DNA from 2 places in the Prevotella melaninogenica genome. Region 2 is predicted to be linked to the other one. Evidence: riboswitches for the same ligand, from Rfam matches in the RefSeq annotation. Region 2 holds a riboswitch; the other holds the start of a gene.

Region 1 (8,010 bases), on a different replicon from region 2:
CGAAATGTTCATGTAAGACAATACGACTATACCACTGCTTCGGTATTTGAAGTAAAAGCCGCTTATAGGCTTCTAATGGTGCGTCTGGTTTACGTATATGTAATAAATCAAGCCCCTGTAAAAAGAGTTTATCAATGAAGATAGCCTCTCCCGATATAAAGTCAGGAGAGGTTATAGTTATCCATTTCATCAAATGATGTTTATTTCTTTAGTTTCTCTATAATCAAATCAGCTACCTTCTTGCCAGAAAGTAACATACCACCAAAGATAGGTCCCATTCTTGGAGTGCCTGCTACAGCTGAAGAAGCCATACCAGAGACATAAAGGCCAGGATAGATTTCACGCGTTCCTTCAACAACCATACGTTCACCTTCAGCCACATCCAAAGACATTTCACCAATAACACCACCAGTAGCTGTGTCAAGTAGAATACCATTCTTACGTGATACAACCTTACATATCTCACTATCATGCCCCGTACCATCAATCACACATTTAGCCATAATATTCAATGGATCAACATGTAACCCTTCACGAAGAACAGGAGTCCAGTTAACAACAACGCCACTTACAACATTATTCTTAAAAACAACATCTTCTACTGAGTAGCAATTAAAGATAGTTGCACCTGCATGTGCGGCATGATAGAGCAGGGCAGAGGTGCTTTCAACAGAGTCAATGGTATAAAGTTCATTTTCATAAGGCTGATAGCTGATATTGAAGTCCTTAACAATGTGCAATGCTTCTTCCTGTATAACAATTTGGTTGAACATCATTGCTCCGCCCCACATACCTCCGCCAGGTGACAACTTACGATCGAATAAAGCTGTTTTTAACCCTGCTTTCGCCAGATAATAGGCTGCAACAATACCAGAAGGTCCGCCACCAACGATGGCAACATCCAGTTCTAAATTACGCTGAAGTTTGTCGAAATAGGTACTAATAATACCTTTTGATACTTGTGTCTCAATCATAATAAATTTATATTTACGGGTAAATGTTATTCTTTTGCTTATTCCTCACAGTCATTGAGCGAATGACTTATACGTGCAGCACAGAAATGTGGGCCACACATTGTGCAATAGTTTGCATCTACAGAGTTACTTGCTTTGTAATATTCAAGCGCACGCTCAGGGTCGAGTGCTAAGTTAAACTGGTCTTTCCAACGAAAGTCATAACGTGCCTTACTCAATGCATTATCACGGATAGAAGCACTCGGATGTCCCTTTGCAAGGTCTGCTGCGTGGGCAGCTATCTTATAGGTGATGACACCTACACGTACATCTTCTTTCTCAGGTAGGGCAAGATGCTCCTTTGGAGTTACATAACATAGCATGGCTGTTCCATACCATCCAATGAGAGATGCACCAATAGCAGAAGTGATATGGTCGTAAGCTGGGGCAATATCTGTGACAAGTGGACCTAATGTATAGAATGGCGCACCATGACACTTATCAATTTGTCGTTCCATATTCTCCTTGATTTTATGCATTGGAACATGACCAGGTCCTTCAATAAAAACCTGTACATTCTTAGCCCATGCACGCTCAACTAACTCTCCCATCGTGTCAAGTTCGGCAAATTGAGCTGCATCATTCGCATCGTGCGTACAACCAGGACGAAGTCCATCTCCTAACGATATAGCAACATCATACCTTGCACAGATATCACATATATCATCAAAATGTTTATAGAGGAAACTCTCTTTCTGGTGTTCTTTGCACCATTTGGATATAATACTACCGCCACGACTTACGATACCTGTCAAACGATTGTCAGCAAGATGTATATTCTTTAATCGTATTCCACAATGAATTGTAAAGTAATCTACGCCTTGCTCGCATTGTTCAATCAACGTTTCACGGAAGATTTCCCAGTTAAGAGCTTCAATCTTTCCATTAACTTTCTCAAAAGCTTGATACATAGGTACAGTCCCAACTGGTACAGGACAGTTACGAAGAATCCGTTCTCGTGTCTCATGAATATCCTTACCTGTAGACAAATCCATTAATGTATCACAACCCCATTTACAACTCCAAACAGCCTTTTCAATCTCTTGTTCGATACCAGAAGATGTGGAGGAGTTGCCGATATTGGCATTGATTTTTACAAGAAAGTTTGTTCCGATAATCATTGGTTCAGACTCTGGGTGTTTCTTGTTAGCAGGTATTACAGCCCTTCCTTCGGCTATTTCCTTGCATACAAAGGCTGGAGTGATACGCGTATTGATACCCAACTCCTCACAGTTCATATTCTCTCTGATTGCAACATATTCCATCTCCTCAGTTATTATACCCTGTTTGGCGAAATACATTTGGGTCTCATTGTTCTTACGCTTTGCTATCCAAGACTTACGCAGTTTAGGTAGTCCGCACTCTAAGTTGATATCAATGTTTGGGTCACTATAAGCTCCACTGGTATCATATATATACACTGGGGCATTACTTTCCTCACATCTTTTCCCTTTCTTAATAGTAACAGTAGGAGTAAGATGTACTTTTCTCATTCCTACTTTGAGCTCAGGATAAAGTTTTCCACTTAGGTAAACCTTCTCTGAGGCGGGATAACTAAATTTGAATTCTGTTTTCATTTATTGTTTGATTTAAGTTCGTTGATAAATCGTTTCATTGTTGTAACTGGACTATTATCATTGTCAGCATTGAGGATTGCACCACTTACAGCTATACCACTCATCCCCGTTTGCATTATATCTGATATGTCGGGTAGAAGGATTCCACCTATAGCTATGACAGGGATGTTTATTCCATACGCATTTATTTGCTCTATAATACGTTTGTAGCCATCTAACCCTAAAATGGGAGACAGTTTTTTCTTTGTAGTCGTAAAGCGAAAAGGACCGCAGCCAATGTAGTCTGCTCCAGCAGAATAAATACGTTTGATGTCTTCAAAAGTATTTGCCGTACCGCCAATAATTTTATCCTTTCCAAGAAGACGACGTGCTTCATCGATAGGCATATCGTCCTTACCAAGATGTACACCGTCAGCCCCAGTCCTTTCTACCAGTGCTACATGGTCATCAAGAATAAAGACAGCATTGTATTGCCGGCATAGTTTTCTTGTACTTTCAGCAGTCTTCAGAATCTCCTCTTTTGAAGCATCCTTCATTCGAAGTTGAATCCATCGGCATCCTCCTTCGAGTGCCATTCGAACACCATCTAAGTAATCATAGCGTTCATTGGCATGTGTAATAAACTGTATCATAAAGTTATTAGTTTTTCAGGATTAAACAAATGGTTAACAGGTCCGTGTCCTTCGCCTATATGAATATCCTTACCTGCTTCCAATGCTTGAGAAAGATAGTTCTTTGCAGCCGCTATAGCATCAACTAAATCCAGTCTACGTGCTATAAAAGAAGTGATAGCAGAGGATAGAGTGCAACCTGTTCCATGTGTATTTCGGGTGTCTATTGTCTTATGAGTGAAAGTTTGTACACCTCCATTAGTCGTATAAAGTCGATCTACCTTTCTATCTCCTTTCGCGTGTCCTCCTTTTATCAGAACAGCTTTACAGCCCAAACTCTGAATTCTTTGTGCTGCTATATCCATAGCATCAATGGAATTTATTTTCATGTTAGACAATATTTCTGCCTCAGGAAGATTAGGAGTCAATAGAGTAGAAATTGGAAGCAAAGAGTCACAAAATAGTTCCAAAGCATTTGGTTTCATAAGATTAAAGCCGCTTGTTGACACCATTATAGGGTCCATCACTATCGGACACTTCGGGTAATACTTTAAAGTATCAGCTATGGCGTGTATAGTAGCACCGTCATTTACCATCCCAATCTTTACAGCATCAGGTTTTATATCGTCCATAACCGCCTTAATCTGATCTGCAACGATAAGAGAGTTCACTCCATGAACAGCCTGTACACTTTTCGTGTTTTGCACAGTAATAGATGTAATAGCAGCTGCTGCATAGACACCCAAAGCTGACATTGTCTTTATATCTGCTTGTATTCCAGCTCCACCGCTACAGTCTGAGCCTGCAATTGTCAATGCACAAATATACCTCATTCAACATATCGGTTTGTAGAGGTACGTCTATTGTAGTTTTTCAAAAGATGATACGAGATAGAAAACAGTCCCATTAATGACAAACAAAGTGTAAGTATAGAATGAGACAATCCCTGCGGCTGCATTATCAGCGTCAGGTTCTATGGGTATAATCTCAGCAACACAATCGTGAAGCACCCCTTGTTTCTTAATTTATTTATTGATTGACAAAAGTAAATGTTATTACTTAAATAGGAAATAGTTACTTAAGATTTAACTTATATTTAACGTTTAGTACGCCATATTATATAGTTCTCTTCCCAATTAAAAGACTATGTTTGCCAAGGAGTTGATGCTCCGCACATGTGGTGCTAATGATAAACACCAATGGTGTTGGGTGCTAAATGCCTTGCAATAGTTAGCCAAAGTGAAAGCAACTTATTGTTGCCATGCGTCAGATATACTCATTATTCCTTATTCTTGACCTTTTTATAGGAGCTTTCGATACATATATTGCAGAAAAATATGTAAATTTGCACTTATATTAGCGTTAATCAACACACATATAAATCGTGAGTAATTCTTCCACTATAAAGGGGTATGGTTATGCCAGCCTTTCTGCAATTACGTTCGGTACTATCCCACTTTTCTCTATTCCAGTAATGGAGTCGGGAATGTTACTGCCGTCAGTATTAATCTATCGTTTCGCCTTCGGATGCCTTTTTATGATGGCTATCCTCTTATGGCGTAAGCAAAACCTGCATATACGATGGGGAGATGGACTACGAATTATGTTCCTTTCTATTATGTATGCTGTTTCAGCAGTATGCCTCTTCAGCAGTTACGAGTATATGCCAGGAGGTATAGCAACAACGTTGTTGTTCTCTTATCCTGTATGGACAGAGATATTACTCATCCTTTTCTTTAACGAAAAACTCACAATTCGCATATCATTAGCCATTTTACTTGCTATTGCTGGCGTTGCTTTTCTCGGTGGAATAGGGCAGACAGATGGTATTAAGTCGATGTGGGGCGTTACGCTTGCGATGTCGTCAGGATTGCTTTATGCTATCTATATGGTGCTATTTCCTCACATGAGAATCCGTAAGCTACCTGCATTGAAGGTTAATTTCTACATCTTCTTTATGGCTATGTTGCTACTCATGCTTTATGCAACATTTACAACAGGAGGCGTACAGCGAATCTCTAACGCAGACTCTTTCCTTTCATTGATACTACTGGGATTGATTCCAACCACTATTAGTAATGTAACGTTGGTACGTTCACTTACCTTGATTGATTCTGCCAGTGTTGCGATTTTAGGAGCCTTTGAGCCACTCACAGCAATGACGATTGGCATTACACTCATGGGTGAACCACTTACAACATCAATTATCATTGGTTGTGTACTTATCATTACTTCCGTAATACTTCTTATCACAAAGGGCAAAACCTTACCTAATCCTCTTAAAAAATATGCCGAACATCAAGAATAAAAACATACTATGGCATCTTCTTGCCATTGTTATTGTTGCCGTATGGGGCACTACCTTTGTAAACACAAAAGTGCTTTATAACAGTGGACTAACACCGTTAGAAATATTCTTCCTACGCTTTGTCATTGCCTATATCTGTATATGGTTTATCTCGCCACGTCAGCTCTTTTCTCGTACATGGCAGGATGAATTAATCATGGTTTTATTAGGTATTACGGGAGGATCAGTCTTTTTTCTTGCAGAAAACTATGCAGTGGGGCTTACCTATGTCAATAACGTTAGTTTCATTGTTTGTACTGCACCACTGCTTACAGTACTACTTGGTATTACCTTTGTGAAGAGTATTAAAGCAAGTTGGTCGCTGATTCTCGGTTCATTAATAGCCTTAATGGGTGTTGCCATTGTCATTTTTAATGGTAGTTTTGTCCTACATCTGAATCCTTGGGGCGACCTTCTCACGTTGTTGGCATCACTATGTTGGGCTGTTTATTCCCTATTAATGAAGAAGATTTCAAATAGTTATTCAGCTGTTTTTATAACACGTAAGATTTTCTTTTATGGTCTTATCACAGTGCTGCCTGCCTTTATCTTCGACCCATGGACCGCTACAACCTCTATGCTTCTTACACCAAAAGTACTCCTAAATCTCTTGTTTCTTGGACTTGTTGCATCCTTCCTCTGCTTTGTTCTATGGACATTAGTCATTGCGAAGATTGGTGCCATGACATCATCAAACTATCTATACCTTAACCCTATCACTACAGTAGCAACCAGTGCTATCTTCCTCAACGAGCCGATGACAGCCATAGCGTATGTCGGGAGTGCGTTGATATTAATAGGTGTGGCGGTGTCTAATAAATAATAGTAGTGTTTTGTAGATATCAACTATTAGATAAGAAATCGATAGGAGAGTAAACTCACCTTTCTATTAGTCCGTCTTAAACTATATTGTCTTTTAATAATAACTTAGTCATAATATGAGAAAAATAGTATTAATTACTGGTGCTACCAGTGGAATTGGCGAAGCCTGCGCACATAAGTTTGCGCAAGGAGGATATGATGTTATCATTACTGGCCGTAGAGCACAACTTCTTGCTAACCTAAAGAAAGAACTCGAAGCAGAAGGAGTAAGAGTGTTAGCACTTGCTTTTGACGTACGAAATCGTAATGCAGCAACAGCAGCAATCAATAGCCTACCCCTTGAATGGCAGCAAATAGATGTTTTAATAAACAATGCAGGTTTAGCTCTTGGCTTAGAACCAGAGTACGAAGGAAATTTTGAGGATTGGGATACGATGATAGACACCAATATTAAAGGACTCCTTACCATGACACGCCTTATTGTACCAAGAATGGTAAAACGTGACAGTGGACATGTTATTAACATCGGTTCTGTAGCAGGCGATGCAGCTTATGCAGGCGGTAATGTCTATTGTGGTACAAAGGCTGCTGTTAAGACGATTACCGACGGGCTCCGCATTGACCTTGCCCACACCTCTGTACGTGTAACAAATGTAAAACCAGGATTGGTAGAGACCCACTTCTCTAACGTGCGCTTCCATGGCGATGACGCTCGTGCTGATAAGGTATATGAAGGTGTTAAGCCACTTACAGGTGCTGACATAGCTGAGGTTGTATTCTATGCTGCTTCCGCTCCTGCCCATGTTCAGATTGCCGAAGTGCTCGTTCTTGCTACGCACCAAGCAAATGGAAGTGTGCTACATAGAAACACATCAAAGTAAATCTTTCTTTCCTAATTTACTTTAAGATTGCATTTAACCAAAAGAAGAGAGGATACTTCCACTTTTAAGAGTGATATAAGAGAATCTTACTGCGATGGGAATATGAGTTATAGTTTATTGTAGATGTACCCAATAGACATATAAACTTATATTCCCATTTGTCTTATTCAATTCAAATTAGTGCTATAAACACTTACTTTTTAGAATATTCACTGTTTGAATTTATTTTACATTACGCCTTAATCTCTTTGTAGAAATTAGGTGAAAACATGCTATTTTGTTTATCTTCTTAACTATCTTGTTATTAAGAAGTTACAAGGTTGCATAACAAAAGATGCTTAATAGGACTTCAAAAGGGCGTTAGTAAGACCTCAAAAGGGCATCTTTTGCAAGCCCAAAGGGCGTCTTTTCAAAGCCAATTAAGCCTTGATAATAACAGAGGTGGAGAAAAGTTTTTACAAAATCGGCTGTTTTGTCTAATGTAGATAGTTCTACTTTCCTATTATATCTATAAAGAGTCTTGTATGCTAAGACCTTTCCTTAAAATGTTTATTACCCCTTAGATTTATTCTCACGAGCAGTCTTAATTCTATCTTGAATCATCTGATAGTGTGAGATAGCATGTTTACGAGCATTGATAATCTGGAATCTATAGACAAAGCAGGTTGTAACAAAATATACAGCTGCCTGTATCCATAATGCACGAACCTCAGGTAACACGTCATCAATAGTTGCACCCATTGATGCTATTCGTAAATA
Region 2 (8,010 bases):
CTACTTGTTTTCATAATCATTGTTGTTAATTGATTTTTTGATTAAACATTAAATGTAAGATAATTCTATTGTCAAGGTAGGTAGTTATTTTTGTTCAGAAAAAGTATACCTGTCTCATCATTTGCAGAACATTAAATTAACATTCTTGTGCAAAAATAATGTTTTTTATGATTGCGTCCAAGTATAGAGTGAAAAATATATAAAATAATACTTGGAAACGTAAAATAACGATATATCAAACAAAGTCGCTATATTTGTAGTTCGGCACTTCAAAACAAACTTTCCTGTCACTGCTGTCATCAGTTGTGGTAGTTTAACTTGTTGATTTACAATGAACTCTACGCAAATGTTAAAATGACAGCAAATGAAAATAAAAGTAAGCTGAGCTAAATGCAATATAACGGAGATGGCGATGGACAAAGAGATACAGAGATGAAACATAAGTTTACTGATAAGTTTTGGCATAAATGCTTTGAGTTTGAAATCTCTAATCAAACTCGTAAATATTTTCCGTTACTTCATGCCGCGACGGTATCTCTGTGTCTTCTATTACTTTGTTTTTAATAATCCTCTATGTTCTCTGCTTCTCTGTTTGACATTTATTGAAATGCTAAACTTAAGAGCAAGTCTTATTATTCTAAATTACTGAAGACTCTTACTTATTAATTCCAATTTGGTTATTAGGTTACAATATGTTTAGGCTTTAATGACAGATTTGGGTTAAATTGATTTCTCTTTTTATTTTATAATGTTATTTCTTACTTTATATTTTTCTATAAAGTAGTGCTTTTTATGTGGGTTTTTGTTTGTTGTTATATGTCTGATATATAGGTTGTTATGATTTGTGTTGGGGTTTGGGGGGTTATAGGAAGGCTTATATTGATTTATATTATATCAGTGGAAAGTTTGTACTCACCTTTTGTGTCGTATTTTCTTTGTAATATTGTACTCGGAAAGGAAATGGAGAAGCCTAAATCATTATTGGTGAGTAAGAGGGATTCGATTTATATTATAAGATAAAATCTGATTTTAATAACCTTTTAATATATAAGTTTATGGGATTAAAAACATTTACAAAATCTATTTTATGTTGCGCTTTATTCGTTGTTGGCGCGTTGTCTGCAAAAGCTGCTGATTGCTTAGTAATTGTCGGTGAGGCTACGTGGGGTGGTTGGAATCTTGGTCAATCTACCGTTATGCAGAAGTCTGATGAGAATGCTGATGTCTTCAAGGCAACTGTTCATCTGGATGCAAATAAGGAGTTTAAGTTCTTGACTGAGCTTGATTGGGGTAAGTTGGAGTATCGTGCTGGAGTAAGTTCCGTGACATTACAGTCGGGTGTTGAGGCTCCATTGGTTAGTAGCGATGAGAATGCTGATGATAATAAGTTTAGTGTTTCTGAGTCTGCTAACTACGAGATTGTTTGTAACTTGGCTGAGAAGACAGTGGTTCTTACTAAGGCTACCTATCAGACAACAGATTTGAAGCACACAGCTTTATGGATGATTGGTAGTGCTACAAAGGGCGGTTGGAGTATCGGTGAAGGTACGATTATGAAGGCAGATGCAACTAATCCTGCTAAGTTCTCAGCACGAACAGAGTTGAAGGCTGGTGAGTTGAAGTTTGGTACGAATGTTTATGCTGGCTTCGATCAGATGTTCTATTTGCGCGACTTGTCAGACGAGGGTAAGATTGTCTTTGGTGGCGATGATAACAAATGGAACATCACAGAGGAGGCTACATACGATGTTACCGTTGATGTTGCTGCGATGACAGTGTCATTTACTAAGGTTGATCCAACAGCGATTAGCACTGTAGAGACAGCAAATAATACACCTGCAGTTTACTACACATTGAGCGGTGTGAAGGTTGAGAAGCCTGTTGCTGGTGTTTATGTGAAGTGTCAGGGTGGCAAGTCTGTGAAGGTTGTAGTGAAATAAAACCTTGTTTCTTACAATAGTTGGGGTGAGAGAATAAGTCCTTTTGTATAATAAAACTTCTTACATTCGGTTATAAATAAAGCCATATCGACATCTCCCTACGGAGATGAAGATATGGCATTTTTGATTTGTAGAAAAGGTTTGTTATATTTTATGCGTACGGTAAATTAGGTAATCACCGTCCGCTTGGATTGTAAATTCATTCGATAAGGCTTCGTTTAGCGTTCCCTGCCATAGTTCGCTGAATGGATAGATATCCCATTTTAGTCCGTTACTACTTAGCTCCTTGCAGGTAGCATTGAAGATACTGACTTGCTGTCCGGGGAAAGAATCAAAACGAGTTGTACCTGATGCTGCGACAAAATAACCATAATCGGTAATCATCACTGGGTCGATAGCCAACTGACGATAGTAATAGAGCATGAGAGAGATGTTGCCCAAAGTATGATCTTCACGCTTGCCAGTTGCTCCGAGGTAACAGAAGCGAGGACGAGTATGGGTAGATGCATCCATCTTTAGATGTGAACGAGCAAAGAGAGTAGCCTTGGTCAGGTCGTTAAACTCCTGCTCCGAAATCGGATGATAGATGTGTGCATAGCGTTGTTTCAACTCTTCAGAGAGTGAGTCGCCATCGCCCACCACTGCTGTTGGCTCTATATCATATTCCAATAAATCCTTCAAAGCACCATCACAAACAATCAGATTCTCTGCAGTACGTAGGATGTGAAGGGGTAGGGCGTGGGTAGGGAAGTCACCCGCAGCAAGGATGACGGAACTAAAGCCTCCCCCAACCCCTCCGAAAGGAGGGGAGTGCTTAACGGAGTGTTCGTTGGGAATGTGTTGGTGTTGTCCGTTCTTATTTTTCTTTTTGTTATTGATAATCATTTGCGTTGCTGTTCTATATTGTTATTAGCCCTCCTTCGAGATGCGTTGTATATCTTTATTTATTGCAGTAACTCATCCTTCAGCCTATGAAGGTAGTTTTGGATAACTTTGAAGGAACCTTTCTTCCGTTAGGCATTCCCCTCTTTTGGAGTGCTTAGGGGAGGTCTTCCCTATTTGCACTCCCCTCCTTTCGGAGGGGTTGGGGGAGGCTTCTTCTCCACTTAAAGTACCCTGCCACTGCAATAACGGCATAGAAAGCATAGAGGCCTGCGGTGAAAGGAATCTCTTTATATACATAAAGTCCTGCTAATTCGATGTCGACAACAATCCATATCCACCACTGTTCGATGTATTTCTTTGCTAAAGCCCACAGACCGATGAAGCTGAGTGCATTGCCGAAGCTATCTAATACAGGTACGGTAGAGTTTGTGAACTTGATGAGGATGAGATAGAGAGCACCCCAGAGGACGAGGAAGACAAGCAGTGAGGGGAGTATCAACCGACGAGGATAGCGTGTGATAGGAATCTCCTCCGCCCCTTTCTTCCTTCCGAACTTCCAATACAAGAACCCATAGATGGCAGCTAATGTATAATATATCTGCATTCCAAAGTCCGCATACAGTCCTGCCTCGTAATAGACAAACATATAGATGACAGGCATAATAATCCCCGTCAACCAAAGCCATATACTCGCTTTGTATTCTTGATAGATGTAAATTAGGCCGACGATGCAGCCCAGCATGTCTAATGTCATAATGAATATGAAAGAAAAGCGACTAATAACAAACCAACCACCAACAAACCATCATCCACCACCAACCGGCCCCTCCCCCTTCCCCTCCCCCAAAGGGAGGGGCGTGAAATGTACCGTATGCTTGTAGATTGCTTGTAAAAAAGAGTCAACACTCAAGCAGGACAACTTGTTTACATGTAAACATGTCTACTTATAGACTCATGTTAATTACAAGGGGTATCTCGCTATCTACGCCCCTCCCTTCGGGGGAGGGGAAGGGGGAGGGGCCAGTTGTTAGGTCTTGTTCTATTTAAAACTTCACCGCAACACTTCCCATCACATTAAAGCCTGCCATTGGGATAAAACCAATCTGCGTATAACGGTTCTCGTTAGGATGACCGTTGTTGTCGAGGATTGAGCTGTACACCCATCCGCTGGCTGCATAATGGCGATTGAAGATATTGTTGAGGTTCACACCGAAGACAGCTTCCTTCAAACCAGCAATGTGCTTGGTAGGACGAAGTGTGTAGCTGAGGTTGATATTCGTCTGTGAATAGCATGGCAACGAACGTGTCATGTTCTCTGTATTGTCGAGATACTGACGACTGACGAAGTTTGTATGCCATACTGCCTCAAAGCCTTTATAATGGAGATTGAGCATACCATTGAGGATAGCTGATGGTGAGAACGCCAAAGTAGAGTGGTTGTAATGAATCTTACGGAACGAAGACTCCCAATCTACACTTGCCATCTCGTCAAAGTCCTTGATGATATTACGACTCAAAGCTGCGTTACCCTCAACGGTCAACCATGATAATGGACTCCATCCTGCCTCTATCTCAGCACCCATACGATAGCTGCTCTTGATGTTTGTGGTCAGATTCTCACCGATATCACTCTGCGCACCAGTCTGTACAAACTGGTTGTTATAGTCCATATAATAGAGGTTCACCCCTGCTCTCCAGTTGCGACCATTGTATTGATAGCCCATTTCGATATCCATCATACGCTCTGGCGATGGTGCAGGATAACTACCGTTGTTGGTGAAGTTATTACGTTCTGGCTCACGACTGGCGTGCGCAATAGAAGCGTATGCCTTGTGACCGCCACGATAATAGCTGATACCTGCTTTCGGATTGACGAAGTCATAACGCTCGCTGATGTCTAAGAGTTGGTTCTGATAGCCACTTCCTACCTTATAGAAACGGTCGTTCTGACCATCGGTCATATATTCTACATGACGAATCTGCAAATCCATAAACACATTCCAATAGTCTGCAAAGTTGTATTTTGCCTTGAAGAATCCGCTGTAATCATACTTATGTGCCTTAGAGTCATAATATTTATAATCATTGCCACCAGAACGATATTTCGCATCTGCCTCCTCATTCTTTATATAAGTAAGGTAGCCGAAGTGACTGCCACGGAACTGCTGCAGATTCAGTCCACCCGTTACGTCCCAGTTCTCGTCCTTGTAATTGCTGGTGTAAACAATGCCGTAGGTGTGCTGTGACAAACCTTTCAGGCGTACGAAGTCTGACTTTTTGATAAACTTACCATTGCTATCGGTGAATGCCAAGCCGAACTTAGCAAACTTTGTGTTATGCTTAAATTCGCTGTAATAGCCGTAACCGTAGGTGTAATGCAGGGTTACGTTATGACTCCAATGATTGGAAGGGTGGAAAGCAAACGATAAGAGGTTATGATTCTGATAGAAATTATCTGTCGTCTTGTTCCAGAATGAGCCGTCACGCATTGTGTAACGTGCTGTCTGGTAGTTGCCGTTTGCATCCTTTACGAAGGCTCCGTTAGCATCGGTCTGCAGGTATTCATAGAGTTGGTTGAACTTGCCCAAACCTCTGTCATACATATCTTTATAGGTCGTGATACCAGTCTTTACACCGTAGGTACCATCCATCAAACTCAAGTCATTGCTACCCGTAACGACACCGTTCCATGCTTGTCCAGTCTTCTCGAAGTTGCCGATGTTCTTATAGCTGATGCGGAAGTTATCGCCCAACCATGTTAGTCCACCATAGTAAGAACCCGAACGTCCACTCGTTCCGTTGACATATCCGTCTGTTGCGGTCTCGTGATAGGCTCCATCGAAGACAAGGTGATTGAACAACAGACCCGTAGAGAACTTCACACCTGCGTTATACGTGTTGTATGAGCCGTATGAACCACTCACCTCTACGCTTGGTTGTCGGCTTGGTGCACTCGTTGCCAACGACACCGAACCACCGAAAGCACCATCGCCATTGGTTGAAGTACCGATACCACGTTGTATCTGTACACTATTCATCAGCGATGCGTAAGAGTTCATATTTGCCCAAAACACCGTCTGATCCTCTGGCGAATTGAGTGCGACACCGTCTAAGGTGATGTTGATTCTACTGCCCGCAGCACCACGGATGCGCATTGCTGCCGTACCCGTTCCGAGTCCGTTCTCACCCCAAGCCAATACGCCCGGCGTCTGTGAGAGGAGGAAAGGCAGTTCACGTCCACTCTTTGAGAATGCCTCAAGTTCTGTCTTTTTGATATTAGAAACAGCGTATGGTGCACTCTTTGGCGCACGTACACCTGCCACGACGACCTCATCAAGATGCTGTTGTCTCAGTGTGTCCGTCACTGTTTGCGCCTTAATAGCTGCCACGCACGTCAGTGCAGCAGTAAATAGGATAATTCTTTTCATATCCCAGGTTGATGATTTAAGAAAAAAGTATAAGGGGGAATCTTCCTACGCCGGCATTATCCGTATCAGGTCAATGGGTATAATCTCAGCAAGCCCAAACAGGCAAGCACCCCTTAGTTTCCATTCTGAAAACCACTGCAAAAGTAATACTTTCTTATCAAACTGCCAAAAGTAATCTGTACAAATATCGGATACGCGTATTTATATTCCTTTCTTTCTATATAGGGAGTGATAACTCTTCTCTGATATGAGAAACTATTACACTTCTCACAACACAAGTTTTGTTTTGATTTGCTGTCACTTTTAACATTTCATCCTTTCCTTCTGTAATCCAATGAGTTAGCTTGTGCCTTTAAGTGATAGCAGTGACAGCAAAATTGAAATACGCAAAAAGGAAAGAAGATGCGAAGTAATTAAAACCATAGCTTATAGTAGTTCATAGCTGTTTTAGTTTACGAGTTAACAAGTTCACAAGTTATTTGTTGTGATAATGATTCGTGGTATTTGCGTAATTCGTAGTTTGTTTTAGGAGTCTTCAGCAATTTGGAGTGATATCTTTTGAGATTAGAACTTTGATGTATTGTCACACAGAGCAAAGGAGAACACAGAGGTTTTATATAGTAGAAATCGTTAGGCACAGAGGCACCGTTGGTGTGTGGAGCATCAGAGGATATTTGCGAGTTTTATTAATGTTTTTGTCTACTTCATTACAAAGCAGTGGGTTTACAAGATTTCTTAAAACGTTTATTACCAAAGTTATCAGCAACACGTACACTACGGCTCTGTCGCTCTTTGTGCCTTCGGCACCTCCATGATATTGTCTTTTATGTTTTTCATCTCCGTGTTCTCCTCCTCTCTGTGTGCCTTTTATATGTAGTAGGCTTACTTTATCACTCCATATTTCGGAAGAACCGTATTTTTTATTTATAAATATTTTGCGAATCAATAAAATATCCTTATCTTTGCGTCATTAATTTTTAAATGATAAAGTTATGTTGCATTTTTTCAAATCCATCAGAAGATCAGTAAAACACTGGTACATTCCCCTTATATTAGGAATTTTGTTCATTCTTTGTGGTATAGGGGTAATTATGTCACCACAAGATTCTTATCTTACCCTTTCAATACTCTTTAGTCTTTCGTTCTTAGTATCGGGGATAATTGAAACCTTCTTTGCCCTACAGAATACTAAAAATCTTAATGGTTGGGGCTGGTATTTGGTAAGCGGACTTATTTCATTGATAATGGGTATCTTTTTACTTATGTATCCTGCCCTATCAATGTCTATATTACCATTGGTAGTAGGTTTTACGTTGCTATTCCGTTCGTTTGAGCTACTTGGTTTTGCCTTCGAAGAAAAAGAAGCAGGCGTACTGAATTGGGGGAACTTAGCCATAGTGAGCGTATTGAGTATTATCCTCTCGTTCATTTTGATTGCTAATCCTGTCTTTACAGGTATCTCATTAGTAGTATTCACAGGTTTATCATTTATCTCCACAGGTATTTCATCTGTAATACTTTCGTTCAATCTGAAAAAGTTAAAAGGTTCTGCTCAAAAGTTATCAGATGATTTAAAGAACCGCATAGAAGACGTCGAAAAAGAAGTGAAAGAAGCTACGAAATAATAGCAAATTAGTAAAATATCACTGGCACAAGTCTATAGTTATACCTATGATTACAGAGCTATGGTGCTTTTTTGCAGAAAATACCTCCAAAGAATTAAATACTCTTTGGAGGTATTATGATTTTATAATTGA

What was found. Region 2 has a riboswitch for thiamine pyrophosphate ahead of PMEL_RS09340 (TonB-dependent receptor). Riboswitches for the same ligand answer to the same signal wherever they lie in the genome.
Region 1: it holds a riboswitch for thiamine pyrophosphate, as region 2 does, so the genes downstream of both, thiD (bifunctional hydroxymethylpyrimidine kinase/phosphomethylpyrimidine kinase) here and PMEL_RS09340 (TonB-dependent receptor) in region 2, are expected to answer to the same signal.

What each region holds. Positions count from the first base shown of each region.
Region 1 is NZ_AP018049.1:896,101-904,110, forward strand. Features, by position in the region: gene PMEL_RS03605 (thiamine phosphate synthase) at 1-190, opposite strand, end outside; gene PMEL_RS03610 (sulfide-dependent adenosine diphosphate thiazole synthase) at 201-974, opposite strand; gene thiC (phosphomethylpyrimidine synthase ThiC) at 1,013-2,590, opposite strand; gene PMEL_RS03620 (thiamine phosphate synthase) at 2,587-3,222, opposite strand; gene thiD (bifunctional hydroxymethylpyrimidine kinase/phosphomethylpyrimidine kinase) at 3,219-4,034, opposite strand; TPP riboswitch at 4,127-4,225, opposite strand; gene PMEL_RS03630 (DMT family transporter) at 4,586-5,509, shown strand; gene PMEL_RS03635 (DMT family transporter) at 5,490-6,371, shown strand; gene PMEL_RS03640 (SDR family oxidoreductase) at 6,487-7,251, shown strand; gene PMEL_RS03645 (ABC transporter permease) at 7,804-8,010, opposite strand, start outside.
Region 2 is NZ_AP018050.1:660,619-668,628, forward strand. Features, by position in the region: gene PMEL_RS09320 (BspA family leucine-rich repeat surface protein) at 1-14, opposite strand, end outside; gene PMEL_RS09325 (SusF/SusE family outer membrane protein) at 1,056-1,940, shown strand; gene PMEL_RS09330 (thiamine diphosphokinase) at 2,085-2,825, opposite strand; gene pnuC (nicotinamide riboside transporter PnuC) at 2,980-3,579, opposite strand; gene PMEL_RS09340 (TonB-dependent receptor) at 3,869-6,253, opposite strand; TPP riboswitch at 6,279-6,377, opposite strand; gene PMEL_RS09350 (HdeD family acid-resistance protein) at 7,246-7,878, shown strand.